DNA from 4 places in the Desulfitobacterium sp. LBE genome. Region 4 is predicted to be linked to each of the others. Evidence: riboswitches for the same ligand, from Rfam matches in the RefSeq annotation. Region 4 holds a riboswitch; each other region holds the start of a gene.
What was found. Region 4 has a riboswitch for cyclic di-GMP ahead of DESLBE_RS18950 (methyl-accepting chemotaxis protein). Riboswitches for the same ligand answer to the same signal wherever they lie in the genome.
Positions count from the first base shown of each region.

Region 1: linked by a shared signal. The riboswitch ahead of DESLBE_RS11540 (HD-GYP domain-containing protein) and the one ahead of DESLBE_RS18950 (methyl-accepting chemotaxis protein) in region 4 are both predicted to bind cyclic di-GMP.
Region 2: linked by a shared signal. The riboswitch ahead of DESLBE_RS25935 (Na+/H+ antiporter NhaA) and the one ahead of DESLBE_RS18950 (methyl-accepting chemotaxis protein) in region 4 are both predicted to bind cyclic di-GMP.
Region 3: linked by a shared signal. The riboswitch ahead of DESLBE_RS19755 (sigma-70 family RNA polymerase sigma factor) and the one ahead of DESLBE_RS18950 (methyl-accepting chemotaxis protein) in region 4 are both predicted to bind cyclic di-GMP.

Region 1 is NZ_VLKD01000001.1:2,422,231-2,430,213, forward strand. It holds gene DESLBE_RS11515 (helix-turn-helix domain-containing protein) at 1-465, shown strand, start outside; gene fdhD (formate dehydrogenase accessory sulfurtransferase FdhD) at 544-1,344, opposite strand; gene DESLBE_RS11525 (CBS domain-containing protein) at 1,597-2,046, shown strand; gene DESLBE_RS11530 (MBL fold metallo-hydrolase) at 2,137-3,108, opposite strand; gene DESLBE_RS11535 (ISAs1 family transposase) at 3,278-4,384, shown strand; cyclic di-GMP riboswitch class I at 4,580-4,667, shown strand; gene DESLBE_RS11540 (HD-GYP domain-containing protein) at 4,771-5,832, shown strand; gene DESLBE_RS11545 (catalase) at 5,947-7,923, opposite strand.
Region 2 is NZ_VLKD01000001.1:5,451,942-5,459,924, forward strand. It holds gene DESLBE_RS25925 (NAD(P)/FAD-dependent oxidoreductase) at 1-412, shown strand, start outside; gene DESLBE_RS25930 (hypothetical protein) at 505-1,074, shown strand; cyclic di-GMP riboswitch class I at 1,173-1,267, shown strand; gene DESLBE_RS25935 (Na+/H+ antiporter NhaA) at 1,455-2,624, shown strand; gene DESLBE_RS25940 (HutP family protein) at 2,964-3,392, shown strand; gene aroH (chorismate mutase) at 3,410-3,775, shown strand; gene aroF (3-deoxy-7-phosphoheptulonate synthase) at 3,856-4,884, shown strand; gene DESLBE_RS25955 (prephenate dehydrogenase/arogenate dehydrogenase family protein) at 4,884-5,795, shown strand; gene aroA (3-phosphoshikimate 1-carboxyvinyltransferase) at 5,782-7,089, shown strand; gene DESLBE_RS25970 (L-lactate permease) at 7,764-7,983, shown strand, end outside.
Region 3 is NZ_VLKD01000001.1:4,171,491-4,179,473, reverse strand. It holds gene DESLBE_RS19760 (recombinase family protein) at 1-726, opposite strand, end outside; gene DESLBE_RS19755 (sigma-70 family RNA polymerase sigma factor) at 1,305-1,754, opposite strand; cyclic di-GMP riboswitch class I at 2,160-2,250, opposite strand; partial or broken gene DESLBE_RS27350 (acetyl-CoA synthase subunit gamma) at 2,319-2,475, opposite strand; gene DESLBE_RS19745 (arsenate reductase ArsC) at 2,531-2,944, opposite strand; gene arsA (arsenical pump-driving ATPase) at 2,977-4,713, opposite strand; gene arsD (arsenite efflux transporter metallochaperone ArsD) at 4,715-5,110, opposite strand; gene arsB (ACR3 family arsenite efflux transporter) at 5,171-6,247, opposite strand; gene DESLBE_RS19725 (metalloregulator ArsR/SmtB family transcription factor) at 6,237-6,554, opposite strand; gene DESLBE_RS19720 (molecular chaperone TorD family protein) at 6,855-7,442, opposite strand; gene DESLBE_RS19715 (4Fe-4S dicluster domain-containing protein) at 7,517-7,983, opposite strand, start outside.
Region 4 is NZ_VLKD01000001.1:4,004,638-4,012,620, forward strand. It holds gene DESLBE_RS18950 (methyl-accepting chemotaxis protein) at 27-1,988, opposite strand; cyclic di-GMP riboswitch class I at 2,144-2,228, opposite strand; gene DESLBE_RS18955 (MFS transporter) at 2,526-3,716, opposite strand; gene DESLBE_RS18960 (methylated-DNA--[protein]-cysteine S-methyltransferase) at 3,944-4,483, shown strand; gene DESLBE_RS18965 (antibiotic biosynthesis monooxygenase) at 4,505-4,858, shown strand; gene DESLBE_RS18970 (sensor histidine kinase) at 5,109-6,698, shown strand; gene DESLBE_RS18975 (response regulator) at 6,744-7,439, shown strand; gene DESLBE_RS18980 (DctP family TRAP transporter solute-binding subunit) at 7,576-7,983, shown strand, end outside.

The DNA of each region.
Region 1 (7,983 bases), 1.6 Mb from region 4:
TTGAGCAACGGCTATATCAGCTTGATTGAGAGGAACATCGTCAGCCCTTCCCTGGCCACTCTTAAAAGAATTGCCCAAGCGCTCAGTGTCCCTCTGGAGTCCTTCTTCTTGGATCCGGATACAGAAATTATTTATAGTTATCTTAAGAAAGATGAACAGCAGTACATTCCTGCTGAAGGCAGAAATTGGCACTTACTGATTGATCATTCTAAAACCAATCTTATGGGTGCCTTTGTTGTGGACTCAACGGCTGTGGATAAAAACGTCTATTCCCACCAAGGTGTGGAATTAATCTATGTTCTGGAAGGCGAAACTTCGCTTAACATAAGTAAAGAGGACTATCAGCTAAAGGCTGGGGATTCTTTATATTTCGATGCCTCGATTATGCACTGGGATAATAAAAAACCCGATGTGCCACTGAAACTTATCGTAATAGCCACCCCGCCGGAAGGATTCCATTTTTAGTTCTCAGTATTTTATAGAAATATGAAGGCTCTAAAAGCATTACGAAGCTTTTAGAGCCTTCTAAACATGTGCCAAGGATTAACAGCCTTTAATCCGCTCAGAGTGAGTGTAGATATTCATGCGGTTTTCCCGGACAAATCCGAGCACAGTGACTCCCAGTTCCTCCGCAAGCTTAAGGGCCAGATCGGTAGGGGCTGATACCCCAATGAGGATAGGGCAGCCCATCTTGGCTGCCTTGATCAGGATCTCCGAAGAAATCCGGCCACTAAAGACAATTACTTTTTGGGAAATATCCGTTCCATTGAGAAAAGCATGTCCATACAATTTATCCAGGACATTGTGCCTGCCGATATCCACGGCACAATAATCCAAGGAACCTTGGGAAGCTAAAGCCCCCCCATGAACTCCTCCGGTAAGATGAAACAGTTCCGAATTGTCTTCCAACAAATTGATATAGTGGCTGACTTCCTGGGCGGTAATGGTGTGCCGGCTCTCTACTTTCTGAGCCAATCGGGCATCATTAGCAAAATAAAAGGCACTTTTCCCTTTGCCACAGCAAGAAGTGAGATAACGTTTCAGAAAAAGGTCTTCACTAAGGGTTTGTTCCACTGACGTTTCCACCCACACAAGTCCTTCCCTTTTATCCAAGGTAATCTTCTTTATCTGATCAGGATCTTCGATGATCCCTTCCGAACCGAGAAAGCCTATGACCAATTCCTTCTCTTGAGTGGGCGTACAAACCATGGTCGCAAATTCTTTACCATTAATAAAGACTGTGAGGGCCTTTTCGATGGCAACCAGTTCTTTGACCACTTCTTTATCGGTTCCTATAATTTTGATGACCTGAGTTTCTGTAGTGCTAGCTAAATGGCCGCTCATGTCATTCTCCCCCCTGCAAAAATCTTTCCACCCTTGCTTAGGTCATCTTCTATTCTATTATACGACCTAACGGACAACTTTACCTTTTTGCACTTTTATTCTTTTGCGGTAATCTTTCAACTTCTCTGAAAAATGAAGGAGAGTTATTTCCTTGTTTCCAAATCGCCTCATTTCTTCTTGTCAAAATCATGGTATACTAGTACTAAATTCAGACAAAATATGTTCCAAGGTAATCACAAGGGGGTATTGGCAATGAAGGTTCAGGATATTATGCAGACCAATGTTATTACAATTTCGCCGAATACGGAAATTAGGGAAATCGCTAAGCTGCTGTGTGACCATCATATTTCCGGAGTCCCGGTCATCGACCTTTTCGGCAATTTAATCGGTATTGTCAGCGAAGGGGATCTGCTGCATAAGGAGACTCATCCCCGGGTTCCTGAAGCGGTAGGATTCCTGGGTGCTCTGATCTATTACCGCGGTGTCAAGCAATATGAATCCGATCTAAAGAAACTGGTTGCCCTTAAGGCCTCGGAAATAATGACTCATGAGGTTATAACTCTTGATAAAGACGCCTCCATTGAGGAAGCCGCCTCTCTCATGATCAATCACAATGTGAAACGGTTGCCCATCATGGAAAACGGCAAAATGGTCGGAATCATCACCAGAAAAGATGTCATTAAGGTTCTTATCGAGGAGTAGCCGTTCTTTGCCAAATTACATAGCCCACACAACAAGCAGCCCGCCGCTTCCTTTTGGGACCCGGCGGGCTGACTTTATCAATGAAAGAAGTCATGGATTAACCAATTCATAATAATGCTTCCCCTCGGAGTTCACCCGCTGGGCCTCTCCTTTGTACACCAGATGCTCCAGATGAGCCATAGCTTCACCTGAGGCAAACCACTTCTGGGTAAGGGGAAAATCATTCCAGCTCTTATAGCTCAAATCCCAATGCATTCTTGCCGCTGTCTCTATGACTGATTTTTGGCCATCACGCAGAATCCCGGTGATTTCCTCAAGTCGTTCCTGATGATGAATGATCAATTCATCAATCCGTTGCCGATGGTCTTGAATAAGACTGCGATGAGACGGAAACACCCAGTCAATTTCAAACCGGCGAATTTTGTTCAGGCTCTCCATGAAATTTCCCAGGCTATCGATTTTGTAATGCCAAAAAGTAATATTCGGGGTAATTTCATTCAGGATATGATCCCCGCCCAAAAACAGCTTATGCTTTCTTTCGTATAAACCGATATGTCCGGGGCTATGGCCTGGAATATCGATCACTTCGAACCGATAGGGACCCACTTCTAAGCAATCCCCTTCTTGCAATGGGGTGTATGCAAAGGGTTCCTTAGGGGCTATGTCGAAAGCCTCAATCTCTTTCATGCCGATTCCCTGGTTCAAATTAAGACCCTCACTCAAATGCCCCAGCACCTGTTCAGGAGAGGTTCTGAAATTATTGAGCAGAATACCGTCTTTCTTTCCGATATAGACCTTACACCCTTGTTTCCACAGATAGTCAGCCAGCCCGGAATGGTCCACATGCATATGGGTCAGCACCAAATCTGTCCGTTTCAGGTCGATGCCTGACGCTCTGATTCCTTCCATCAGAGCATTCCTACACTCTTCCCTATTAAACCCTGTATCCAAAATCAAGGAACGGCCTTGAGAGGGGATAATATAGCTATTTAATGCCTTCAGTGGATTTTTTGGCAAGGGTATTTCATTTAAGTAAATCTGGGGGTAGACTTCCCGAATCATTCTTTTCACCTCAATATTTAAAAAATTAACTATTCCGATTATTCTAACACAACTATCCTGTGATTCATAGACATACGCTCTACTCTACCACGACAAACGCATGAAAAATATCATTAATAAAAAGCAAAAAGCATGGTAAGATCTTCCTAAGGAATAGGAGGAGATTGCCATGAAGGAACTATTCAAAAGAATAGAACAGATCAACGACCCAAGGCAGGCCCACAAAACAAAGCACAAACTCATGGACATCGTGGTTATCGTCTTATTTGGAATGCTGGGGAATGCGGATACATGGGAAGAAATACAGATTTTTGCAGTATCCCATGAGGAGCTATTACGTAACTATTTAGACATCCCTCATGGAATACCGTCCCACGACACACTACAGCGAGTGATGGGCTTAATTACTCCAGAGACCATGGGGGGAATACAAGCAGCATGGAATGACATGTTAAGCCGCGGGGAAGGAGAAAAGCTCAAGAAAATCATTAATATCGACGGAAAAACCATGCGCGGAAGTAGGGTCAATGAAACACGGGCTCTGCATGTCGTGTCTGCATGGTCCAAAGACGACGGAGTATGTTTTGGACAAAAAACAATCCAAGAAAAAGAAAATGAAATCCTAGCCATCCCGGAATTGCTCAAGACTCTAAGCCTAAAGAACAGCGTGATCACGATAGATGCCATGGGAACTCAAACCAAGATTGCAGAACAAATCGTAAACCAAAAAGCGGATTATGTCTTAGCGGTCAAAGAAAACCAGGCCAATTTATATAAGGACATCGCGCTTTACTTTGAGGAAGAAGAGTTTAAAAAAGGGTCAGGACATACAAGAACCCTAGAAAAAGCCCGGAGTCAGATGGAAAAGCGGGACTATTATCAAAGTGAAGATGTTTCATGGCTAGCGGACAAAGAACGATGGAAAGGGCTCAAGAGCATAGGAATGGTCGTCAAAACCATCGAAAAACAGGGAAAAGTCACAGAGGAAAAGCGATATTATATCAGCAGCCTGCCTGTCCAGCCAGAACTCTTTGCCAAAGCAGTGCGAGGACATTGGGCCATAGAAAGTATGCACTGGCAGTTGGACGTAACCTTTCGAGAGGATAACAACACAACCTTGGATAAAAATGCAGCATTAAATCTGAATATATTGCGGAAAATGTGTTTGCCTATCTTGAAGCTATTAGATATAGGAATGAGAGCTTCATTGAAAAGTAAGCGGTATGCCTTTTGTTCCAATCCTGCCAAATATATGGGTCAAATTCTCAGTATGTAATTTTTTAATGGGCATACATGGAGCTATGTGGATAAAGATTTTCATGCGTTTGTCGTGTCTACTCTACCCTCTTAAAAATTCTCCAACTGTTAGGGGAGAAGATGTTGTGAAGCTAAAACTTAGCCCTTATAATAGAATGGATGATAAAGCCTTAAATATTTCGATACTTAAAATAGCATAGCCTGTACTTTAGTGATTCGACAATAGCAAACCTGGCGAAAGCCAGGGACGCAAAGCTATGGGTCTTCCTGGATACACTCCTGATGATCGCCAAGCTACCGAAGCCTTAAGCTTTAAACACCTTTGTCGCCAGTTCACATGGCGACTTTAATTTTATACTGTTTTTATAATTTTTATTAAGATGATTTTGAAAGGAAGAACGTTCAATGCGTCAGTTAAGCATAAACAGGCTTAAGGAAGGGGATATTCTAGGGCGAACAATCTATGCCAATGATGGCCGTGTACTCCTGGGGAAAGGGATGGCTCTGACCAAATCCTATATAGACCGTTTAAAAACCCTTGGCATCAACATTCTCTATATTGACGATGAGGTAAGCAAGGATATCATCGTAGAGGATATTATCTCTGAAGAGCACCGGCGGGAGGCCATGGCGTCCCTGGATAATGCTGTGCAGGCTGTGAAAGTGGGAAAAGACTTTGACGGTTTTAATGTCAAAAGGAACATTGACAATATTATTCAGGATATCCTTTTCCAAAAGGATATCTTCATCGGGTTAACAGATATGAGAACTTACGATAATCAGATTTTTGCCCATTCCGTCAATGTTTGCGTTCTTTCCATCGTACTGGGTAAGGCCCTGGGCCTGGATCGGGAAAATCTTGAAGGGCTGGCCATCGGTGCCTTGTTCCATGATATTGGCACTGTGAAATTGCCCAAGAAGCTCCTAAGCAAGCGAGAACCCTTTACTCCCAAGGAAGCGGCTCTTTACCAAACTCACACCAATCACGGTTTCGATATCCTCCGGACAAAACGGGAGCTGAATTTGTTGAGTGCCCATATTGCCTTCCAGCACCATGAGCGTCTCAATGGCAACGGCTATCCTCGTAAGCTCGAGGGAGATGCCATTCACCAGTGGGCTCAGATTGTCGGCATTGCTAATTTCTATGATAATTTAGTGAATGACGGTCCAGGACATACCCGCATTCCGCCTTATGAGGCCTGCGAAATTCTTATGGGCAGTGCTGAGAAGTTTTTCCCTAAGGATCTCGTGATTACTTTTCTTAAGCATATTGCCGCGTATCCCACAGGCTGTACCGTAAAACTGAGTACCGGAGAAACAGGTATTGTCGTCGAGCAAAATAAGAGCCTGCCTATGCGCCCCATCATCAGGGTTTTAGTAGCCGATCAAACCCTCTCCCGTGTCCAAGCGAAAGAATACAATCTCGTCGAGGAACGGACCCTTTTTATCGAATCCATTCTGGAGTAATACTCCTCCGGTGTTTTAGCGTTACCGTTATCACATTGCCATGTCCTCTATCAGCATCTGTCCGAAAGAAACGACCGTTTCCCGGTGGAATACCGGGAAACGGTCTCATTTGCATTAAACCAGAGCAGGATAAAGAAAACTTGGACGGTTCCAGAATCTCTGCTTGGCCATGGCCTTGATAAATCTGCTTGCAAACTCCGGACCTGAATCCGTTACGATCCCCTCATCAGCCAATAAGCCCAGCGGTTTCAGTACAGCATCACCCTTTTGAATGATGCCGATGGGTTTGAAATGGTTGTAGATATCCGTTGTAAATTTCTGTGCTGTATACGTAAAATAGGGGGTGATATTGCCGCTTCCCACGATAAGTATCCCGTCATAGACAAGTGGGGAACCCGTTAAAAAGCTGTCATGGACTTCATAGGTTACCCCCTCGGTTCCACTGACCGTCCCCAAGGTATCGTGGACAATGACCACTCTTAATTTGGCGGCCGCCAAAGTTTCCAACACTTTGCTTACACCGGGGCCATCGAAGCCTTGAGCGAGGAAAACCGCGACGCGCAATGTATCCGGCACAAAAATCGTATTCTGCAGGCTAAGGGCCGGAGAGGACTTCGTCACCGGAGATTCCTCGACATCTGCCGGCACAGTTGTGCCTAATTCCTTGGAGACGCTCTTGGCCAATTCGGTGCTGATATGAGCAAGCACATTAACCCATTCCTGCCGGACAAAGGGTCCGCATTTGCCAAGTTCAAAGCAGTAAGCGCCGATAATCTGACGCTTTTCAACCTCACTCATACTATTCCAGAACATTTTTGCCTGAGAGTAATGATCCTTAAAGGAAGGAGCTGTTGATCTTACCTTATGTCCTTCTACGGTGTATGGATACGTGACAAACCCGCCTTGGGTGCCTGGTACCGTATACGGGCTATTATTCGCAAGCCCATTGCGATGATAAGCAACTTTTCCGCGATCAATAACCAGCCTCGAAGCGCCGTCACGCTGATTATTGGCAAATGGGCATACTGGACGATTGATCGGCAGTTGTTGATGATTGGGACCAAGCCGTGCCTGCTGGGCATCGGTATAGGAGAACAATCTCCCTTGCAGGAGCGGATCATTGGAAAAGTCAATCCCTCTCACAATATTCCCAGGGTGAAAGGCGCTTTGTTCGGTTTCAGCAAAAGCATTTTCCACATTGCGGTTAAGGATTATCTTGCCGATTCTGCGTAAAGGAATCTCTTCTTCCGGCCACAATTTCGTCGGATCTAACAGATCAAAATCATAGGCAAACTCATCTTCCTCTTTAATGACCTGAATAGCCATCTCATACTCCGGATAGTTGCCAATCTCTATATTTTCCCATAAGTCTCTGCGGTGAAAGTCAGCATCTGAACCAAGACGCTGGGCTTCATCCCAGATTAATGAATGGACGCCCAGCAAGGGCTTGATATGAAATTTAACAAAGTGGGATTTTCCATCCTTATTCACTAAACGGAAGGTATGTACCCCAAATCCCTCCATGGTTCTAAAGCTTTTGGGAAAGGCGCGATTCGAGGCAATCCATAAAGACATATGGGCAGTTTCTTTGTTGTTCGCCATAAAGTCCCAGAAGGTGTTGTGGTCTGTCTGACCTTGTGGATATTCATTGTCCGGCTCTGGTTTCACCGCATGGATTAAGTCAGGGAACTTAATCGCATCCTGAATAAAGAACACCGGCATGTTAATGGCAATCAAGTCGAAATTGCCCTCATCGGTATAAAACTTAATGGAAAAACCCCGGACATCCCGATTGGTCTCATTACAGCCTTTGGAGCCAACGACTTGTGAGAAGCGGACAAACAAGGGTGTTTTTTTATTGGGGTCCTGCAAAAAATCAGCCATCGTTAAATCTGCTAAGGATTCATAGGGCTGGAACTCTCCATGTGCCCCGTATCCTCTGGCATGGACGACACGTTCAGGAATACGTTCACGATCAAAGTGGGCTAGTTTTTCCCGGGAAAGAAAATCTTCAATAAGTGTTGGCCCGCGCTCGCCGGCCGTCAATGTGTTTTCATCATCAGAAATCGTGATTCCTTCATTCGATGTCATTTTCTTTCCTTCTGATTCGTGAATAAACGGCTCTAATTGCTCACGCTTTTTATTGGGCTT
Region 2 (7,983 bases), 1.4 Mb from region 4:
GCAGAGAGATTTCAAGAAATACTTGAATAAGCAATTCAAGAACTCACTGGATGAGCTGCTTCCCAAAAGCTTAATACCCCTGGTGATCCAATGGTCCCAAATTCCCCCGGAGAAAGCGGTCAATAGCATCAATAAAGAAGAAAGAAAACACCTGGTCCATGTGTTGCAGGAACTTCCTTTAACTATCAAAGAGACGCTGCCTTTAGCGGCAGCTATCGTGACCGCTGGCGGAGTGGATGTCAAAGAAATCGATCCCAAGACCATGGCTTCCAAAAGGATTAAGGGACTTTATTGGGCCGGAGAAGTAGTGGATGTGGACGGAGTGACGGGAGGATATAACCTGCAGGCAGCCTTTGCCATGGGGTACCGGGCCGGCCGGGGGGCGGGGGAATACGCCTTAGTCGATGACTAGTACTCCATAATACCTAGAATCTGCACATTCTAAGATAAGAATCATGTCTTAGTTCCGCCACGGTTGCATAAACTGGTGATGAGGTGAAGTTTATGCGTCGGTGGCAATTTTTTAGTAAGTATAAAAAGCGGAGTGGGTTCATTCCTCGTTCCGGAAGAAGCGCACCCCGTGTCAGGAACTATCGGCATAGTGCGCCCACGGGCTTGCTTAGATTTGAGAAGGTCATTATTCGGGCAGTGGTTCTCTCTGCTGTCTTCTTGGTTTTAGCTCAAATGGCCTTAGGGTTAGCCAAAGACCCTGTAGGTTACTATATTTCCGTGGCCCAGAACATAGAAGCCCCCTCCTTGGACAGTACACCGGTATCAAGTACAGTCACTCCGAACTTGATTCAGGAAACGATTCCCCAAACCTCCCTGATCACCCTCAAGGCGGTCCCCGCTGCTCCGGTTCGCGTGATCCAAAATGGCAAAACGCTGGGAACGTTGGCACGGGGAGAACTGGAGATTCCTGTTCAAACAGGAGTAATTCAATTGGATGGAACCAATGTGTCCGCTATTGTTCGCATCCAGGTGATTAAGAAAGATTCCGCCCTGACAGAGCCGCGGCTTAATCAGACCCTAATGATCGAGCATAATATTCAAACCTTGAGAGTCGGGCGCTGAAGTATGGAAAACAAGAAAAATGCAGAAATTTGCCGGGTTTTATTGCTTAAGGCAGTTTATCTATGCTATACTAAAGTATCTGAAAATTATATTATCGTTGATGGTTGGAGCAAACTTTGTGAAAGCAAAGGACGCTAAAGCTATGGGTCTAAGGCCGTCGCGCAAGACCGGCTAGGATCGCCAGGCTACAAGTAGTTAGAACTTCTTAGGGGAGAGTAGTTCCTTTTTGGACTACTCTCTTTTTGTATGCTTTTTTTGCCCTGTTGGGAAGAATAAAGGGTTGAGCAGCAGTATAAGGCAGCCGGCAGTGTCGCCTTTTGTGGGGCGTGAAAATATAAGGAACATTTTACACATTATTTTTAACTTGAGGAGGAAGACCAGTGAGTACGCAGAAAAAGACCATCAATTTTTTGCAGGAGTTTTCGATTCCATTAATTCTAGGTGTCCTTATCGCACTTGTTTGGGCTAATTTAGCGCCGGAAAACTACCATCATTTTGTCCACAATGAAATTATCGGCCATATATCTCTTCATTTCTTTGTCAACGATATCTTTATGGTGTTCTTTTTTGCCATGGCAGCGATAGAAATTACTCAAAGCCTGCTGCCCGGAGGAAGCTTAAATCCCCTTAAAAGGGCGATCAATCCTCTGATGGCCACCCTTGGCGGAGTTCTGGGCCCAGCCCTTGTCTTTCTTGGTTTAAATGCCCTGATCGGGAGTCCTGAGTTTGCCAGAGGCTGGGGTATCCCTACAGCCACCGATATTGCTTTAGCCTGGCTGGTGGCAAGGGTAGTGTTTGGAGCTCAGCATGCTGCAGTCTCTTTCTTGCTGCTTCTGGCTATTGTCGATGATGGCATCGGTCTGATGATTATTGCCTTCTTCTACCCTGATCCCGCCAACCCGGTGGCACCCCTCTGGTTATTGCTCACTGTGGCGGGTATGCTGGTTGCTTATCTGCTCAGACGCAAAAATGTTCAGAGCTACTGGCCTTATATCATCTTTGGGGGAATTCTGAGCTGGGCCGGCCTTTATCTGGCGCATATTCACCCGGCTTTGGCCCTGGTGTTTATCGTTCCCTTCCTGCCCCATCCTCCCCGGGAGGAATTCGGCTTATTCGAAGATGATCCCCAGGATCACTCCACTCTGAAAACATTTGAGCACGAGTGGAAAATATTCGTGGACTTCGGCCTGCTTTTATTTGGATTAACCAATGCCGGGGTGGAATTCTCAGAAATCAACACTCTCACCTGGCTGGTTCTCATTGCTCTCGTCGGCGGAAAAACCATCGGCATATTCCTCATGGGTTCTTTGGCTACAGTCATCGGCTTTCCCTTCCCCAAAGGCATGGGGTATAAAGAGCTCCTGGTGGCCGGCGTGATAGCGGCTATGGGACTTACCGTTGCCCTATTCGTCTCGGGTGTAGCCTTTGTTGATCCGGGTCTGCAGGGAGCAGCAAAGATGGGAGCACTGTTCAGTGCAGTTGCGGCGGTCATTGCTTTTGCCTTGGGTAAAGTGCTCGGAATCAAGAAAGTCAAAGACACTCAGGCTTAAGGTGTGGCTGGAGCAGGTCCTCTGGGAGCGGGGCCTGCTTTTTCTTTTGGCTCCTGTCTTGAAAATGATCCCAATGCATTATATAATATAATTTAATATCTAATCCGACAGCTGGTGTAGGGCATAGTGTAGGACGGTTGTGGTTCTCTTATTTTTTACTCTTAAATTTAATAAAGGAAGGATGGTAGGACGGTGATTTAGTGAATTAGACACCGTAGGTGTCTTTTTTGTTTTCTTTTTTAGGCAAAATGTCCTAATGTGCTAAAGCACATAGTGTAGTACTATTAAGGATGGGTTAATCTAAGCCAAGGAATCCCTTTAGGGAAAGGAATGAATAGAATGGTTGCTGAAAGTAAGAAAATTGCTATGGCGGCGATGCGGATGGCTATGGCTGAAAGCCGTGAAGAGGAAGTTCACTTGAAGGACGGTTTCGGACGCCACGGCATTCGCACTGTGGCGGTGGATTATGGGGGCGAATATCTTACAGCTATTAAAAAAATCGTGGAAAGAGCCATTGTTGCCGCGAAACGGGAAGGGGTCATTCAAGAAACCCATGGCGATGAAGGAGCCGTTGCCGGTGCAACCCGGGAAGCTTTGAGCCAGATTATGCCCAAGGCCATGGGATTGAATATCGGTGGAAAAATAGGCATTGCCAGAAGAGATGAACATTTATCGGTAGCGGTTTTCTTCGGCGTGGGTTTATTGCATTTGGATGAGGTGGCGGTAGGCCTGGGACATAGGGCAGCGCCGAAAGAAATCAAGGACTAAAAGGGAGGTGAACCAATGTGACAAGAGTTCGTGGTATACGGGGTGCCATTACGATTCAAGAAAATAATGCTGAACACATCCGTGAAGGGACACAAGAGCTTTTGCAGGAGATGATCAAGTGCAATTCTTTAGCAACAACGGATATTATCAGTGCCATCTTCACCCTGACCAAGGATATTGATGCGGCATTCCCGGCGACTTTCGCCCGCCAGCTGGGCTGGGACCGGGTCCCTATGATCTGTCTGAATGAAGTTCCTGTTCCGGGTTCACTGCCGATGTGCATCCGCGTGCTGCTTCATGTGGAGTCTGCTTTGACCCAGGAAGAAATTCATCCGGTTTATCTAAGGGATGCCGTTAATTTACGCAGAGATCTTGTTGAGTAGAGTTGTATTATGGTAGATTTTGCTCACCTTGCCGGTGAGTAGTGGAAAAATGTAGGATGGTAGTTAAGGAGTGGAACATTATGATTATCGTATTAAAGCGTGGAGCCGGTGAGGCAGAGGTTCAGGAAATCAATGAGCGTTTAAGCCAGGAAGGATTCAAAATTCACCTCTCCCAAGGGGTGGAGAAGATCATCATCGGTGCTGTAGGGGATCGCTCACGGCTGAAAGCCCTGGATCTGGAAGCCCTGCCTTGGGTAGAGAAAGTGGTTCCGATTCTGGCGCCGTACAAACTTGTCAGCCGTGAATTTCAGAGTGGGAATACCATTATCAAGATCGGCGATTATGAGATCGGCGGCGAAGAAATTCACGTGATGGCGGGACCCTGCAGTGTGGAAAGCCGGGCCCAGATTATCGAGACTGCCCATGCTGTTAAAGAAGCAGGAGCTACCTTCTTGAGGGGGGGAGCCTTCAAACCCCGTACTTCCCCGTATGCTTTTCAGGGCTTGGAAGAGGAAGGCTTAAAGCTTCTTGCCGAGGCCAGGGAGGAGACAGGATTGCTGGTTATAACCGAAGTAGTGGATGTGCGGGATGTGGAACTTGTAGCCCATTACGCAGATATCCTGCAAATCGGGGCCCGCAATATGCAGAACTTCTTCCTCCTGAAAGAAGTAGCCAAAACCAATAAACCCATTCTCTTAAAACGAGGACCCTCGGCAACTCTTGAAGAATGGATGATGGCCGCCGAGTACATTATGGATGGCGGCAACTACCAGGTCATGTTCTGTGAGCGGGGGATTCGTACTTTTGAAACCTATACCCGGAATACCCTGGATTTAAGCATGGTCCCCGCTCTTCAATCCCTTTCCCATCTGCCGGTTATTGTCGATCCCAGTCACGGAACCGGTCGCTGGAACCTGGTGCCTCCCATGGCCAAAGCGGCGGTAGCAGCCGGAGCGGACGGTATCATTGTTGAGGTGCATCCCCAACCGGAGAAAGCCGTATCCGACGGCAAGCAGTCCTTAACTCCGGATAATTTTGCCTCGATGATGGCAGAGCTGGAGATTCTGGCTCAGGCACTGGGCAGACCGGTGAAAGGGGCTCGCCGGTGATGGAAAAAGGTCGGGAAATTATTTTGTCCGGAGGATGGACAGGGCAAAGGCAGCCCCGTGCTTGTGTCATCGGCCTCGGCCTGATTGGAGGGTCCTGGGCAGGTGCGCTGGCAGGGCAGGGGTGGTCTGTCTGCGCTGTAGAATGCAATGAAGAAAGTCTGAAAGAAGCAAAAGTTCGGGAATGGATCAAAGAGGGCTGGCAGGAGATACCGGAGAGCCTTGATGTGGATCTGGTTATCCTGGCGACGCCTATTTCCCTGCTGGCAGAAAGTTTTGCCCGGGTCGTCGGTTGTGTGCCTGCCGGCAGCCTCATCACCGATGTAGGAAGTGTAAAAATAGACATATGCCGGGCAGCCAATCAGATGAATTCGGTCTATTTTATTGGGGGCCACCCCATGACAGGATCAGAGCAGCAGGGATTTCAAGCGGCTAAACCGAATTTATTCCAGGGCTATCCTTATGTGATTACTCCTCCCCCCTCTTGTCCTCAGGAGATGGTGGAAAAGTTTTCTCAATTGGTCCAGAGGCTTGGGGCAAGAATCATCTTGCGGGAAGCTGAGGATCACGATGATGAAGTGGCCTTGATCAGTCACCTGCCTCATGTGCTGTCCCTTGCCCTGGCCTTAACTGCAGCAGAAGGGAATTTAAGAGGGAAACCCCTTGAAATAGCCGGTCGGAGCTTCCGGGAAATTACCCGGCTGGTGGATAGTTCGCCGGAAATGTGGCGGGATATATTGTTTTCCAACGCCTCGGCAATTCTCCGCTCCCTGGATATCTGGGAAGAAAAGGTTAAGGAGATTCGGGAGATCATCGCGGGCACTGATGGCGAAGAGATGCTTAAAGTGTTTGCGAGGGCTCAAGGGGCCAGGAGTCAAATGCTGAACCGGAGGGAATCAGATGCAAATAAATAATGAGTCTAAAGGAATACGGATTAATCCTATGGGGCGGATTCAAGGTGAGATAGAGGTCCCTGGAGATAAGTCCATATCCCACCGGGCTGCTTTGTTCGGCGGGATGGCTCAGGGTGAAACCCATATTACGAATTTTTTGCTGGGACAGGACTGCTTAAGTACGCTGGCATGCCTGAAGACACTGGGTGTGGAATGGGAACGACGGGATGCGGAAGTCTGGATCAGAGGCCGGGGCTTTGAGAATTGGCATGAGCCCCAGGATATTTTGGATGTGGGGAATTCCGGAACCACCATGAGGCTCATGCTGGGTGTTTTAGCAGGCTGTCCCTTCAGCGCGACCTTGACCGGGGATTCTTCCATCAGGTCCCGGCCCATGGCCCGGGTAACCCTTCCTTTGCAGGAGATGGGGGCTCGCATCCTCGGCCGGCAGGAGGGAAAATATGCCCCCCTGACCATTCAAGGCGGCCTCTTACAGGGGATTCAATTCCGTTCACCTGTGGCTTCCGCTCAGGTCAAGTCTGCCATTCTTCTGGCCGGGTTAAGAGCAAAAGGGGAGACTATGGTCACAGAACCTTGCCTTTCCCGGGATCATACGGAACGAATGCTGAGGGGCTTTGGTGTGGATCTGAAGAGTGAAGGGCGCACCGCCAAGGTAAGGGGAGGAGCCGCCTTATCCGGGCAAGAGGTAGCGGTGCCGGGGGATATTTCCTCCGCTGCCTTTTTCCTGGTTCTGGGAACCCTCATTCCCCAAGGAGAACTTCTGATTAAGAATGTGGGGATGAATCCTACCCGAACAGGGATCCTGGACGCTCTTTGGCAAATGGGGGCAGATATCCAGGTAGAAGAGGAACGGGAAGAATGCGGTGAACCCCGGGCCAATCTGCGCGTACGGCCGGCCCAGCTCCATGGCATAGAGATCCAAGGAGAAATGATCCCCAAGCTCATCGATGAAGTTCCAGTTTTGGCCGTAGCGGCCAGCCTTGCCCAAGGTGAAACCGTGATTCGTGATGCTGCTGAGCTCCGGGTCAAAGAGACGGATCGGATACAGACGGTCGTCCAGGGCCTGCAGGCTCTGGGTGCCAACGCTCAGGAGCTTCCCGACGGCTTGCGGATTCAAGGGGCTAAAAGCTTGCGCGGGGGAGCGGCTCATAGTCATGGTGATCATCGTCTGGCCATGGCTTGGGTGGTGGCAGGCCTGCTTGCCGAGGAAGGGATAAGTCTGCAAGGCATCGAAGCAGCAGAGGTTTCCTTTCCTAACTTTCTGGAACTGATCCATGAGATAGCTGAATCGTAAGCTTCTTAACTTATGAACGAAATATTCTCAATAAGGTAAAAAGGACTGCTTGGCATATAAGCGGTTCTTTTTTGCTTGTTTCTATACTATTTATTTAGGAAACCGAATATTTTGATAATAGGTAAAATAATTAATTATTAAAAAAGTTGCGCAAGTAGGAAGGAATTGACACGATGATGTCGAATTTCTTCGTTCAATGCTTTTAAAATTATTTTTGGTCTAGTGGTCAGCTCGGCAGATGATAGACGGATTATTGATAAATCACACTATCCGAAATAGAGTGAGTATTAAAATTATTGGAAATTATTTATTTCACGAAGAAGGGAAACGTATTATTACGTAGAATAACAGATAAATATAAACTCAAAATTCAGATTATTGAAAGTAAGCGGAATACTTTTGAAATTTTGAAAGGGGGGATGCTTAAAGAAGAAATGACTTTGCCGGATGTTCAGAAAATTATTTTATTCCAGATTTTGGAGGTGAGAAATTCAGCAAAGATCAGCCATAAGTGAAAGGGCAGTAGATATTATGAACATTTAGATTTTACTTCTGGAAATATTACTACCCTGAAATTACTGAATTATTATTTGTCATTTTTCTTAATTGGTTTAGTAGTATTAAAAAAGTAAATCTTATTGAGCAGTTTAAAATCACGAGCGGGAGGTAAATACATGAGCATTCTATTGCAAGGATTTTTGGCCTTATTGCCGATTTTGGTTGTGGCGATTTTTCTTGTCGGCTTGAGATGGCCGGCAAGTAAAGCGATGCCCCTTTCATATATTACGGTAGTAATCGTTGGCTTGTTAGTATGGAAATTACCGGTTATCCAGATCGTTGGCGGAACAGTCAAAGGTCTTGTCGTATCCCTTAGCCTTCTTTATATTATCTTCG
Region 3 (7,983 bases), 170 kb from region 4:
AGCTTCCTGCCGGGAATCAAGAACACCTCCCTCAGCCATTTCCTCCACATCAGGGATCTCCATATCCCCCTGCTGCATAGAAGTAAGCATAGGAAGTAGTTTATTTTCTAAAAAATCCCGATCCGAGCAATATTCGATAACGCCATCATGGGTTGAAATAACGGCCACATCACTGGGTGTGGTGATAAGCACGTCACCTCCTTCTCCGGTCGTACTTTGAGCAATAAAGGCTGCGATATTTTTCGGAGTTACCTTTAAGACATGGGGAACGTAGATGTCATCCCGCTCAGAATAAGCCACTAAATAAGGATGTTCCAGGACTCGCGGATTCGCTAAATTCATCAAAGCGTCAACCACTTGCGGGGAAAGTATCTTAAAGAGAGCAGCATTGATCTCACCCTCTTTGGCCGAAAAAATCTTAATGCCCTGTTCATTCAGCCGCCGGAGAAAGTCAATGGTTGGAACTTCATCCCTGCCAAGCCGGGAAAGACTTGCAATGAACAGAGCCTTCATCTCGCCTGCAGCAGCGGCTTCCGCCACTATAGCCAGACCGTTGCGCTTAAAATCCGGGCCACTGCCGATATCCTGAGCTATTCCGACGACCTCATATCCCTGCCATTTAGCATAGTCCGAGAGTACCTCGCTTTGCTTTTTCAGGCAATAATTTGCATCCCCGGAAGCTCCAACTCGCAGGTAAGCCCAGGCCTTTTGTTTATCATCCGTCATTTTTATCCCACCAATATATAAGATTTAGCTTAGATTCTACACGGCGGAACTTTTAAGCCCCGCCGCGCAGTATCTAAGATCAAAGTGATGAGTTTGTTCTTCATTTCCAAAACAGTTGCCGTGCCTCTATTCGACACTACTTCCCGAAGCACAAAAGAATCCATGATTCTTACAGGGCGGCAGCATAAACAGTCTGCCGGTTAAGCAAACACCATAGGAATCTCACCTCTCCCAGGATCTCTGCGAGCCGCCCCCATTGCCTGATCCTGCTTGCAGCAGGGCTGTGGCTGGACGGAAGTAGCATTATCCCTGTCCATTTCCTTGCGAAACAGCCCACCACGGGCTGTTTTATGACCGGGCATTCCCGCTCGTCGCCTTCGATGCCATCGGTTCGACGGATACCTGTCACCCATCCGCAGGTAGTCTTGGCGCGCCTGTCAACGTCGCTGCCGCTCAGCACGGCTGGACAGTTCATGTATTTATGCTGCCGGATTTTTAGTTTTCAAAGAACAGAAAGGGCATAAAGAAACCCCCTCACTTATTTCCACGTTGAGTGAGGGGGTTGCACGGAACTATTTTTACTTATCCATGAGTTTTTTTAATTTGCCCAGAATCTTAATCTTCCGGTCATGAATGGTCATATAAGGAATACCGGTTTCCCTTGACAGCTGCCGTTCGCTCTTGCCTTTAAGAAACAGCTCAGTGATCAGCTCCTTTTCCTTCGGTGCCAGGAGTTCCAGGCAAGTCTGCATTTTCTCAAGCATGACCGCTTTCACTGCAGCATTCTCTACGCTTACCCGCTCATCGGCAAACTGCCGGTTTTCCTCCAGCAGCCGTTCATAGGAGTCTTCCCGGCTGGGAACGAATGCAACGGTCCGCTTAACATAGTCAATCCGGTACCGCTCTGCTTTCAGGTCGTATTGTTGGTACTCCATCTTGCGGTCGCTTTTTTCCAGTGCCTCAATCTGTTCATCGCTTAAACCGGGATACTGTTTACGATAGTTCACCCTTTTTTCTAATTTAGCCATCGGCTTGTCCTCCATTTCGCGATCTTTTAAATCTGGAAATGAAGAACAAGCGGAGGTGAGCGGCAATTCGGAACTGATGTGCTTTTGCAGAAAGCGGTGCAGCATGTAAAGTTTTTCGCACCCAATTGCCTGAATATTGTGAAATTAACCGCTAAGAAAAAACCAGCACTTTGCAATAAGCGAAGTGCTGGTTTTCGGCGGTATTGAATTGATGGGAGGCCGTATAGACAAAGTGCTCTGTCTTTATTTCGACCTCCTGATGAATTGATAACGGTAAGCGCGGCAATGAATCCTGAGGCCCCCTTTCGCCAAGTACAAATGTCAGCAAAAGGCAGACCTGAGAAGCATTAATCAATGTTGTAAAGCATATACAACAAAAGCCTGTCTAAAAGACAGGCTTGCAACATTGGCAACCAGGCTATCATAGCGCCTTTTAAGCACCTTAGATCCTACGGTTTTGCGTCCCTGCCTTTAGGCAGGTTTGCCCTTGACTTTATTCAGTTTTACTAAACACATCTCTGCCATGGCCTCTATCGAACCGTAAACAACCTTCAACCCAGAATGCCGGGTTACCTCATGAGCACTTACGCCCGGTGCACCCAACTGGGGTAAGATCAGCGTTCGATGAGAGATCGCTTTATCGAGTTGCAATGGCCAGAGGATTTAAGATTTCGGTCGTTCCAACGATCCCTTTACCAGCAGCACACCATACAATAATACCTTGGTATCAGGGATTAGAATCCAAGTGTCCAAGCCAGATAATTCTTTTTTAATACTTAAGCACTAATTTCACCGCTCATTATCCGTTCTTTAAGTTTCAAAACTTTATCTTCGATGACTTTTGCCGTTTCGATAAACTCATCATCGCTTTTTCCTGTTGGATCTTCAAGACCCCAGTCTTCTCGGTACTTACACGGTACATACGGACAATTAACATTGCACCCCATCGTAATCACAATATCCGGCTTTGGGATATCTTGAATCAACTTGGAAACTTGAGTCTTTTCCATATCAATATCATAAAGCTGTTTTACGATCCGAATGGCGTCTTTATTAATAGCAGGCTTTGTCTCGGTACCGGCTGAGTACGACTCAAAAACATCTGAAGCGAATCTTTTACCCAGAGCCTCAGCCATCTGTGAACGACAAGAATTGTGTACACAGACAAAAGCAACCTTTACTTTACTCATTATTAGTTCCCTCACTTAGTCATTGGTGAAAATTAGAGTTCAAGCAGTTTATCTCCTTTAATGTCTTCGGCGCTCCACGGGATCACAGCAAAATTCCCCTTTGCATGTTCATCGACCTTATTGATCCACTCGATCTCATGGCTTGCCTTTGCCGCCAATAATTGGTTGGTGGTTCCTGTACGATACAGAGAAGAGTTAATAACCCACCATTTCGTCGCAATCCCTGCCCGTTTCAAATCTCCTTCAAGACGCATCGCTTCGTAGACCGGTGTAGCTTCCGCAAGGGTAACAATGATGACTTCCGTCTCCTCTGAATTGCGAAGTCTCGGAAGAAGTTTTTTCACCGATTCCGGAATATCGCCTTGTGAACGTTTAATTTCTTGGTGATAGCTCTGGGTGGAATCCAGTAAAAGTAAAGTGTGCCCTGTCGGCGCGGTGTCGATAACCACCACTTGATCTTCGGCTTTCTCGACAATTTGGGCAAACGCTCTGAATACTGCAATCTCTTGGGTACAAGGAGAACGCAAGTCTTCCTCGATATAGGCAATATCCTCCTCCGACATTGTTTCTCTTGCCTTAGAAAGGACTTCCTCTTGATATTTTTGGAGTTCTGCCTGCTCATCAATGTGGCTTAAGGTAATCCCGCTCTTCTCATTGATGACAAATCGGAGGTGGGCCGCAGGATCTGTGGTCGTAAGATGCACCTTTTTCCCTCTTTCCGATAATCCCAAGGCAACGGCCGCTGCAATCGTTGTCTTACCGACCCCGCCCTTCCCCATCGTAAAAATGACCTTTTTATGGGTGTCATGCAGATCATCAATGACATCTTTAAGCTGCGGAATGGTTTCTTCCTGAATTCTTTCTTTATGAATAATCAAGTTATCCTGGGTGAGCAAAGCTCGGACATTTTCTATCCCCGTGACATTATACGCTCTGAGTGGCACCGTATAGGTGAGTAAGTTCTGTAAACCCTTTGGCATTTCTTCAAGTGCCTTCTGTTGCTTGAGATAAAGACTTTCGGAAATTGCATCATCATAGGAAGCAAGGACTCCGTTTAATATCAATACTTGATTGTTTACTCCTAAATCCGCCAGCTCCTTCGACGCTCGCACAGCCTCTTTTAGCGGAGTTTCTTCGGGACGCGAAACCAGAATAAGGGTTGTCAAGTCACCGTCTGCTAAGGTTTCTACAGCTTTTTTATACATTTCCTTTTTACTCTCCAAACCAGAGAGTTGCCCTAAACAAGATGCCCCATGCGTGCTTTCACTGATGAATTGACTCCACGCCGAGGGAAGCTGAAGCATTCTCAGCGTATGACCTGTCGGTGCCGTATCGAAAATGATATGATCATACTCTTCTTGCATTGTTTCATCCGTTATAAATTGCGAAAACTCGTTAAAAGCTGCAATCTCAACGGTGCAAGACCCTGAAAGCTGTTCCTCCATATTTTTGATAACGACCTCGGGAAGTTTACCCCGATAAGGTGCAATCACGCTTTCGCGGTATTCATCAGCCGCTTGTACAGGATCAAGGTTAGCCACTACAAGATTAGGTACCTCTTTAATTGCCACACCCTTATTACTAAGATCAGTTTTGAAAACATCTTGAAGATTGGAGGCAGGATCAGTACTAATAAGCAAAACTTTTTTGCCATTATCCGCAAGGCTCACCGCGGTAGCGCAGGCTGTTGAAGTCTTGCCGACACCACCTTTACCCGTATAGAAAAGATATTTTGTCAATTTAATCTTTTCAGGAGTAAATGCCTTCATTTTAACAACATCCCCCATCTGAACAATCACAGGAACCTGAACTACTTTTGGTAGTGACTTCAAATGGATTAGATTTTTCGTTTAAAGTTCCACTGGGTAAATCCAAAATTTTACAAAATTCATCATTGGAAGGATATCTTCCTGTTAAGACAATTTCCCCGTCAAGTACGATAGCCGGTAGATCATCGACTCCTTTAGTATTAAGGAGGTCATTAATGGTTTTATTATTAACGAATTCCATTGGGGCACTTGTAAGATTGAATCGCTCAACCTCGATACCTTTTTTATTCAAGGCACTGAGGACCGTTGAAATTCTGAGGAGTTCTTGGTCAACGCCGACACCACAAAGGCCTGTAGGACAGCACATCGCCGGTTCAAAGATTTGTATTTTCTTCATTTTAATCACTCCTATTTATTTGTAAAATTATTTAATACCCAAACATTATTTTTCTTTTCTTTAGATACTAGAATTTGCAACCCCTTTTCTATCGAAGTACTTTCTCTTAAAGTAAAAAGCGAGATTAACCAAAGCAATCATCACAGGCACTTCAACGAGTGGCCCAATAACGGCTGCGAAGGCTTGATCCGATGCGATTCCAAAAACAGCAACTGCAACAGCAATGGCAAGCTCAAAGTTATTGCTGGCTGCGGTAAAGGCAAGGGTTACTGTCTGCTCATAGTTGACACCTTGCTTATAGGACATATAAAAACTGATCAAGAACATAATGGCAAAATAGATTAACAGCGGAATGGCAATACGAACCACATGAAAAGGAAGTGCCACGATAAATTGTCCTTTTAAGACAAACATCACAATAATGGTGTATAACAAAGCTATTAAAGCAAGAGGCGATATTTTAGGAATAAAGACCTTTTCATACCACTCTTTGTTCTTAATTCTTAAGAAAATAAATCGGGTTAAAAAACCAGCTGCAAAAGGAATTCCTAAATAGATTAAAACGCTCTTAGCTACATCCCCCATGGCAACATGAACCACTTGCCCACCCCAGGAAAGTCCTAACCATTGAGGTAAGACGGTGACAAAGAAATATATATATACCGAATACAGTAGGATCTGGAAGATAGAATTCAAGGCGACTAGAGCAGCGCAATATTCATTATCTCCTTTGGCCAACGTATTCCAGACAATAACCATGGCTATACAACGTGCTAGACCAATAATAATAAGACCAATGGCATAATTCGGCATATCAGGTAACAATAAGACAGCCAAGATAAACATCAACGCAGGGCCGATTATCCAGTTTTGAACCAAGGACAGTAGGAGAACCTTTTTATTTTGGGCTACTTTGCCTATTTCCTCATACTTTATCTTTGCCAGCGGTGGATACATCATAATAATAAGACCGATGGCTATAGGCCATGAAATCGTACCAGTACTCATACTCTCTAAAGTCTTAGCAAGGCCTGGAAAGAGGTATCCCCCTAACACCCCTATCCCCATGGCAAGAAAAATCCATAGAGTTAGAAAGCGATCGAGAATAGATAACTTCGCTGGAGCCTTAACATTCACATTTACGACCTCCCACATTATTATTTTCTTTTTGACTTGTTATTTCAGCCAACAGATTCTTTGCAGCTTCACACCCCTCCTTATTAAAAGAATAGTACATCCACTTTCCTTCTCTCCGACTATCCACAAGTCCTGATTCACAGAGAATCTTCATGTGGTGTGATAAGGTTGATTGTCCGATCTGCAAATCCTCAAGGATTTCACAGGCACATCTCTCAGCACTTTGCAACATTTCCATAATCATCAGCCGATTCGGATCGCAAAGCGCTTTAAAGACTTTTGCGTTATTTTGATATTTATTTTCCATATTCATGTCGACACCTCATATCCATTTTTATCGATATGTCTATTATACGCCTCATATCGAAGAGCGTCAATATGAAGAAATTAGTCCAACAAATATATTCTTAACGCGAATTATTTCCACTCACAATAGGCTGCACGGCTGAACGGATCTGGCATTCCAGAATGCAATCACTACCTTATGAAAAGATATAAAACAGGCCAGATTAAACGGCACATTTATGTCGTTTTTTCTGGCCTTTGTCTATGCTGTTAACATTACTCAGCACTCTGCTTAACCCCATATATTTATCTAATGTCTTAATTAGCTGACCAATTCTAAAGTTAAATTTGCTAATCCTTTGTAAAAAGGACTTTGGGCATTTTCTTCAATTCTGTTGGTAAAGTCAGCTATCCAAGACTTTAGATATTTGTCCATAAAAGTATCTTTCATAGTAAGCCATTGATTATCCTTCGTCTCAAGGTATTTCGCTATAAGGTAATAGACGAACTCAAGCTCAGTAATAATGTGATCAGGAGGTTGTTTAAATTCATCAGATAACTTAAGCCCAGCGTCTCCATAGGCTTCTAATACCTTAATAGTGGAATCGCCCATGAGTCTGCGCTGCCCATCTATATAAATTGAGCCATAGGGTGGTGCTAATAGATCAAAAGGTCCAACAAATAATTTTGCATGCTCTATTTTCAGAACTTCAAAATCTGTTATGCCAACAAGGTAGTCTTCCATTTCGGATACCACAGGAATCAAATCAGGTCTATGCTCTTTAAGAGTTTCTTTAAGAAGGGATAGCACTTCTTCCATTGCCTCAGAGGGGAAACCATACAGCAAGGAGAGAAGCTTATAGGAGTTTGCTGCTTGGGTTATAGTGCCAGTATCTAGGTGAGTAACCATTCCTAACCCAACCTTTCAATTAAGCATTGTGCAAACGGGCCGATTTTGACCCGTTTGCAATTTTTCATGAATCTTTATGAATGGTGGAAGTTCCTGATGTAAAATACTTTGGGCTGAGTGCCGGCATTTGGTTTTAATTGCTTATAACCATACTTGCCGATTAGCTGGCTAACTTCACTTGTGGGGTCATCAAAATCACCAACAGTTCGAGCATCAGCAGGGCAAGAAGCAGCACAGTAGGGGATTTCTCCCTTGGCCAGGCGGTGATCACACAGGGTGCATTTTTCAACGATGCCCTTGGGGCGAATGCCGTCATAGGTAGCTGCCCGGTCAGGGTTGTAGTAGGGGATTTTTTCGCCGACTTTTTCGGCTGTTTCAGCACCATTGGTTGTACACTGCGCAATGACAGAGGTTTTATCCCGCCAATGACCATGGGGCTCCTTAGAGTTGTAGTTAATCACTTCATAGGGGCAGGCTTGCATACAGCTCTTACAGCCAATGCATTTATTAGGATTATGAAGGGTCAGCCCTTGATTATCCT
Region 4 (7,983 bases):
TGGCGGCCACGATGCAAATGCAAAGCTTATCTAATTTTAAATTTCGCGACTTGGGTGAGAAGTTCTTGAGCCGCATTTTCTAATTGGCCGGAGGATTGAGCAATCGTTTCGATTGAAGCTAATTGCTCTTCTGAAGAGGCTGAGATTTCCTGCATACCAGCCGAGGCTTGTTCAACCACTGCGGAAATATTTGTGGCTTGATGAGCAACTTCTTGTGTCTGATCATTGATTTCCCCTAAGGCTGCGGAAACTTCATAGGAGTTTTGCGCAAGCTCAGTAATCGAAGCAAAGATCTTTGCAAAGCTTTCTTTAGTATCTTCTGCCGAAGATTCCATAACAACAACGCTTTCTTTAGCCTGATTCATATTATTAACCGCTTCATTAACCTTGCTATTAATGCTATTGACAATATCTTCAATTCTCTTAGTGGAATTACTGGATTGCTCAGCAAGTTTGCGGATTTCTTCGGCTACGACGGCAAATCCTCGCCCTGCATCACCAGCGCGGGCCGCTTCGATCGAAGCATTTAAGGCCAGTAGATTGGTTTGTTCAGCGATACTGTTAATAGCCCCGATCATGTTGCGAATCTCATCGGCCATTGTCGCCAGTTGAAGTATCGATTGACCAACAGTATTCGAATACTTGTTGTTTTCTTCTATTTTTTGACTTTGACGTTCAAGAGCCTTTTGACCTTCTTTAGCAAGCTCTAATGATTCTTTGGCCTTGTCTGCACCAACCTCTGTTTTTTGCGTAGCTTCGCCGACGATATGATTAACCGTAGCAATCGCATCTGTTGAACCTTGAATCATTAAAGCCTGATTGCTGTTGCCCTGAGCCATTTCGTTTATCGTTGTAACGACTTGGGTTAAACTCTCCGTGGTTTCCTCAGTTGTCGACGATAATTGCACAGAATGAGATACTAAAGCCGAGGCAACCTCTTGAATGTTGACGACAAGTCCCCTTAAGTTGTGAGTCATTGTTTTAAGACTATGATAAAGTCGGCCGATTTCATCTTTTGACTTGATTTCAACTTCAAAGTCTGTCAAATCTCCCCTCGCAATTGTTTCGACAACAGAGGATAACTCGACGAGGGGCTTCGTAAATCGTTTGGCAAAGATAAAGCCGAATAAGCCGACAATAACGCTCACAGTAAAAAGCAAGCCGATTGAGATATACAGGAGTTTATTAGCGGAAGCCATCGCCACCGAAACGGGGGTTTCCACAACGATTAACCAGCCCGCCTGCTCGTGCAAAGCATGGCTGACAATAACCTCTTCACCTTGAATATTTGCCGCTTGCATGGTCATGTCCTGCCCAGTAAAACCTGTTTCCACAAATTCTAAAGAGCTGAAATCTTCCTGGTTTTGAACATATTCCATATGGGGATGGGCCAATACCGTCCCTTGTCTGGAAAGCACATAGACGTTTGAACCGTCCTCTGAAAGATCTGTGACAAAATCACTGAGCTGGGCGAGTTGTATGTTCGCTTGAAGAACTCCGACAATGTTATTATTCATATCACGAACAGGTGTAGAGATAACGACGATCAATGCACCGGTAGCCTTCGCAACGATAATATCGGATACATACTCTTCAGTCCCGTTCATGGCTTGGTTAAAAAAATCCCGCTCAATGATGTTGGTTAAAGCATCATCATTACTTTTAACGACTTGTTGTCCTTCAGTATTGTCAAGAGCAATAATAAGTTCGGGATTGACTTTAACGGCATCCAGCAGAATATTTTTCGCATTAGGTAAATCGAAATTGCGGATGGCCGGCTGATTAGCGACCATATGTAGGGTATTGAAATTTTTATCTAGCATCCCGTTTATTTCAGCTTCAGCAATTGCTATTTTATCCTCGCTTAGCTGATAGGTACTCTGTTGGGAGTCTGAGATAAAAGAGGGTATGGATACGGCAGAAAAGATTAACAGTGGAATTAAACTAGTAGCTAAGAACATCAAAAATAATCGTGTCTTGAGTTTCAAACGAATTCCTCCCTATAATATCTTATTATTTTATTTGAATAGCTTACTTTTCCATAGAGTTTCTGACTATACTAAACCTGCTCACCAAGAATAAAAGTTGGCTGAAAAAAACAATAAAAAAAGCCGCATTCATTTAGCGACAGCAAAAAGAAGACTTCGGTAGCTTGGCGGCCATCAGCTTGATCAGGAAGGCCCATAGCTTTGCGTCCTTAGCTTTCACTAAGTTTGCCTTTGTCGCAATATAATTAAAGATATCCAGCCATATTGGTATGTTGTATGAGGTATTACCTCAATCATTCTACTACAAATTACTACAATTTGAAAGGTAATTTATAAATAAATCTATATCCGCAAATAGTAATAACATTTTTAGGGTTTATCATCCTCATGAGCGTCGAACAGGCTCCGCTGCCAGGTGCATATAGGATTTTTGTATGAAACGAGAAGGTCTTTTGATGAATAATAAAAGCCTTGAGATACGATCGTCTGACGTAACTCAAGGCTTATTACTTATCTGCTCCTGAACATAGCTGTGTGCTACTCCGCCTTAGCGGCAGGATCAAGCTCAATCTTAATTCGGCGTGAAAGTATGAAATTGAGGAAGGCGATAACGGCTGCGCCCATAAAGACGGCCTGATATCCAAAAGCCGCCCACAAAAGCCCGCCGAAAATGGGAATAACCATAGAGGCGATATGCTGGAGACTGACCCCCGTCGATAGGGTTGGAGTCACATCATCAAGATCGACGGCAATCTTCCGTAAATATGTCGACCGCGCCATTTCCACCGCTGCCATGGAATTATCGATGACATAGCAGGCGGCGATAATCACCGCAGCGATGCCGACAGGGAAAATGTCGGCTGAGAACGCATAGCCAAGACAGATGGCGAACAACAAAGCGGCCTCCACCGTCAGAACGAATCGCTCCCCCCGGACGTCGATCAGGCGGCCAATCATTTTACGTGTGCCGATACTCACAAAGGCGACAATCATACCCAGGATAGCAAACATCTGAGGTTGCACATTAAACACCTTGATCAGGACCCATGGGGCAAACGTCAGAAAAATCTGCGCCCGCGCTCCGCTGACACCGGCCAGGACATAATAGAGGGTGTAGCGTTTGCGAAAAACAAATTTGACTTTCCTGGCTTTCGGTTCGCCCTTCTTCATCAGCCCCACCGCCAAAGCAGCGAACACATAGAAAACAGCACCGATAATAAAGGCGATCTGATAGGTCATATTCAGGAAATGAAAGCTCAGGAAGACAAAAACGTAGGCGATAATACTGCCGAACAGACCAAAGGCACTGATCGTTCCAAGCCTGGCGCCGAAAGACCCCAGCTTGGACAGGGACATGCCGATGGAGGGCGTGACAGGCATGACCATATGTGTGCCGAGGCTGTACATCATCATCCAAATGATCATAACCGCGAAGGTGGGGGACAAGAGGCCCAGCCCCAGCATCCCCAATCCTGCCGCGGCCATGCCGAGCATGGCAATCCGCACATCCCCGGCAAAACTTAAAACCGCCAGAACCAGCATGATAAAGAAACCCGGCGCTTCCCGGGGCACCTCGAGGAAACCTCTGACACTCTCGGAAAGCATGAATATATCGTTTAAATAGTTGTTAAATATGGATGTATTAATACCTGCACCGATCCCGGCGAACAATCCTGCCAGCAAAAACAGCTTAAAGTCCCGGTCACCATCACTATGTTTTTCTTCCATATAAGCCGAACCTTTCAAATCCTCTGACCCATTTTTCAAGCGCTTTAGCAAATAAACCGCAAAAGCATTATAGCATGGGAAAATAATGCTTTCAATGTGCTGGTAATATGGGAATGGTTTAAAAGAGAAAAATATAATCTCCCAAAACTGCGAGATTTTCCCGGACCAGTTATGCTACAATCAACCTTTAGAACAGGTGATAAAACAGATAAAGAAGGAGGGTCAAAATGTATTATTCAACAACCTATCTATCACCCATATGCACAATTACCCTTGCCTGTGACGGCGACAATCTTATCGGCTTATGGATGGAGGGTCAGAGATTTCATGGCGGTACCCTACCCGAAAGCATGATCGAAAAGGACGATATACCGATCTTTGACGCTGCCAAAGCATGGCTGGACAGATATTTTGCAGGTGAGAGGCCTGCCACATCCGAATTGCCTCTGGCCCCCATGGGCGGCGAATTTCGTCAAGGGGTATGGGATATTTTATGCCAAATACCCTATGGCCAGGTAATCACCTATGGCGACATTGCCAAACAGATGGCTGAGAAAATGAACAAAAAGTGTATGTCCAGCCAAGCAATAGGCGGAGCCGTAGGTCATAACCCCATATCTATTATCATCCCCTGCCATCGGGTAGTAGGTGCCAAGGGTAACTTGACAGGTTTTGGCGGAGGAATCAGCAGGAAAATTCAGCTGCTTGAACACGAAGGGGTGGATATGTCCCGGATGTTTGTGCCTAAAAAAGGCAACGCACTCTAAATAGTAAGGAGCAAGCCCGCAATGATCTTGATTTTATTTGAAGTTACAATAAAAAAGCAATATAGGGATGATTATCTTGCCTTAGCCGCCAATCTTAAAAACGAACTTGTAAAAAGTGAAGGATTTATACGCGCAGAGCGTTTTTCCAGTCTTGTCAAGGAAGGAAAGCTGCTCAGCTTATCTGTTTGGGAAAACGAAGAATCAGTGAATAAATGGCGTAATCAAACAGAGCACCGCATGAGTCAACGCCAAGGATATAATGCCATGTTTGCAGGCTATACCATTACGGTTGCGTCCCAGCTGCGCAGTTACAGCAATATAGAGCGGTCGGCAGCACCGGAAGATTCCAACAGTTTCTTTGGTCATCCAAATTGAAACTTGAGTAAAAATATGATGAATGGAAAGTGAGGCAAGGGCATAAAACGCCCTTGTTATATTTGGAATATTCAGATAGTTAATTGACACTAACGCTATTCAGCATTATGATGATAATGTCATGGCTTTACTAATGCTAATCTGAATATCGCCAACTAAAATTCAAGCAATACTGGGAAAGGAGGAAAAGCTGACTTGAACCGAAAGGGTGGAATCACATGGATTCATCAGCCGGAGGGGGAGTAAGCGGTTGAAAATACCCCACTTAAAATTAGGCACTAAAATCGCCATGCTCTCCTTTCTGCTGGTTCTTTTATCCGTTTTTCTGGCAGGCGTGATCATCGTCAACCGAATTTCCGATAAGATGGAGCAGGAAATCGGCTATAGAGCCATGGCCATTGCCCGAACGGTTGCCCAGTTAAGTGAGGTGCAGGAGAATCTCAGCGGGTTTGAGGGCTCGAAAATGATTCAACCCCTTGCCGAACGGATTCGCCTGGCCACAGGAGTTGAATATATCGTCATTTTTGATATGGAAAAAATAAGATATTCCCATCCTTACTTAGATCGCATTGGCACCGTCTTTAACGATGGCGATGAGGAACTCTCTTTACAAAGAAAGGAATATCTCTCCCAGGCCGTGGGGGTTGTCGGGCCGTCAATTCGTGCTTTTGTCCCTGTCCTGGCTGATGAGGGAACCCGTCAGGTAGGAGTCGTTGCCGTCGGCATTCTTGTCCCTACCATCCGGGAGATTGTCGGTGCCATCAGGGTTGAACTCTATTCCTCGATTTTAATCGGCTTAGCCCTGGGAGGGCTGGGGTCCTTTTATTTAGCCAGCAACATCAAGAAGAATATGTTCTCCCTTGAGCCCAGCCAGATTGCACGGATGCTGGAAGAAAGAGTGGCAATTTTCCAGGCTATGGACGATGGAGTCGTCGCCCTTGATATGGAGAACCGCATTACAGTCATCAATGAAAAAGCCTGCCGGATTGCCGGAACTTCTGAAAAGGCGGTGGGGTGCCCTTTACAAGAGTTTCCCGCGTTCACTGCCTTAAGCGATTTTTTAGAGACCCATGATCCTGCAGAGAGCACAGAGCTTATCCTCAATAATACCTGGGTTCTCGTGGACTTTTTACCGATCAGGGTCAAGGAGCAGGTGGTTGGGCGGGTCGTCACCCTCAAAGAGAAGACAGAAGTGCGGAAAATGGCGGAGGAGTTGACCGGTGTAAAAACCTTTATTGAAGCCTTGAGAGTGCAGAATCATGAATCCTTGAATACCTTGCATACCATCGCCGGGTTGATCCAGTTAGACAAAGCCGATCAAGCCATGGAGTATATCTATAGAGTGACTGAGGAGCAGCAGGAGGTTACAAAATTCCTAAGCAGTAAGATCATGTACCCTAATGTAGCCGGGTTGCTATTAGGAAAATATAATCGGGGCAAAGAGCTGAAAGTCGATGTTCTATTTGATCCGGATTCCCGCTTAAGTGAGCTGCCGGAGGGCTTTGACAGCAATACCCTGACGATTATTCTGGGAAATCTGCTGGAGAATGCCATGGAAGCGGTGGTGGGCAGTAAAATAAGTGAGGTCCACTGTCGGATTAAGCATGAACACCATCAACTCATCTTGAGTGTGGAGGATACCGGGCCGGGGATTTCCTTGGCCAATCAAGCCCAAATGTATCAGTGGGGATTTTCAACCAAAGGGAATGGCAATAGGGGAATTGGCTTATCACTGGTTAAGCAGACTGTGGATCTGCTGGGTGGAACTATAGAGATGGAGACGGGGAAATGGGGTACGCGTTTCGGGGTTCGGATTCCCTTGTCCGGGATTCGCTCCTGAGTGCGCCGAAGTCTTTAGGGGAGGCTCAATAGGAGGCGATCATTAATGAAGCTGATTGACTTGATCCTAGTTGAAGACGATCCGATGGTCATGGAAGTAAATGAAGGGTTTATTAAGAGAATTGGCGGATTCCGGATTTGCGGTAAAGCCAGAACCGGCAAAAAAGCCATCGAAATCATTCAGGATGTGCGGCCGTGCTTAGTGATTCTCGATATCTATCTGCCGGACCTTAACGGCATCCAGATTCTCAAAGAGATTCGCCAGCTGGGCATTCCTACCGATATCATCCTGATTACGGCGGCTCAGGACGTAGCAACGGTCCAGGCCGGGCTGCGCTTTGGCGTAGTGGATTACATCATCAAACCTTTCAAGTATGAGCGAATCCATACTGCGCTCAGCAATTACTACTCCTACGCAGAGCAGCTGCAAAACCGCTGGGAAATCAATCAGGAGGATTTGGATCGCTTGATCAAAATTCATCCTCATCAAGATACCCTTGTCGCCAGAAGCAGGGAAGAACTGCCCAAAGGATTGCGTGAAATCACCCTGCAACAAGTTTATAACTTCCTGAAAGAAACCCCCGTCGGCTTATCGGCAGAGGAAGTGGCGGAAGGGGTTGGGCTGGCGCGGGTTACAGCCCGCAGGTATCTGGAATATCTTGAAAAAATAAACTGTGTCTTATTGGAAACTCAATATGGGACAGTGGGCAGGCCCATCAACAAATATCGAATTGTACTTTAGGGTGCAATTTTTTTAATTCTTCAGACCAAAAGACCATATCGAAAGGACCATATATCGAAAAGACCAACAGGTTGAGAGTCGTAAAAAATCATAAATTTACACTTGAAAATACAATAAATCAACTGAGGTATAAGGCATGAGTAGAAATAACCGGCTCTTTATGCTAATCATGATCCTTCTCTTATTATCCGGATGCGGGACCCGGGTCATTGACGGTCAGCAGGTGGACAAAAAAGATAAAATTATCATCAAATTCTCTCACGTCGTTGAAGAAAATACTCCCAAAGGGTTAGCCGCCATACGTTTTGCCAACCTGGTCAGGGAACGGTCCAAAGGCATCATCGAAGTTCAGGCCTTTCCCAATTCTCAATTATTCAAAGATGGTGAAGAATTTGAGGCCTTAAGCAGGGGAGATGTGCAGATGATCGCTCCTACCACCTCAAAAGTTGCCCAATTATTTCCCCAATGGCAAATCTGGGATCTTCCCTACCTGTTTGATGATCTGGACAGCGTCCATCAAATCATGGATGGACCCTTGGGCAAA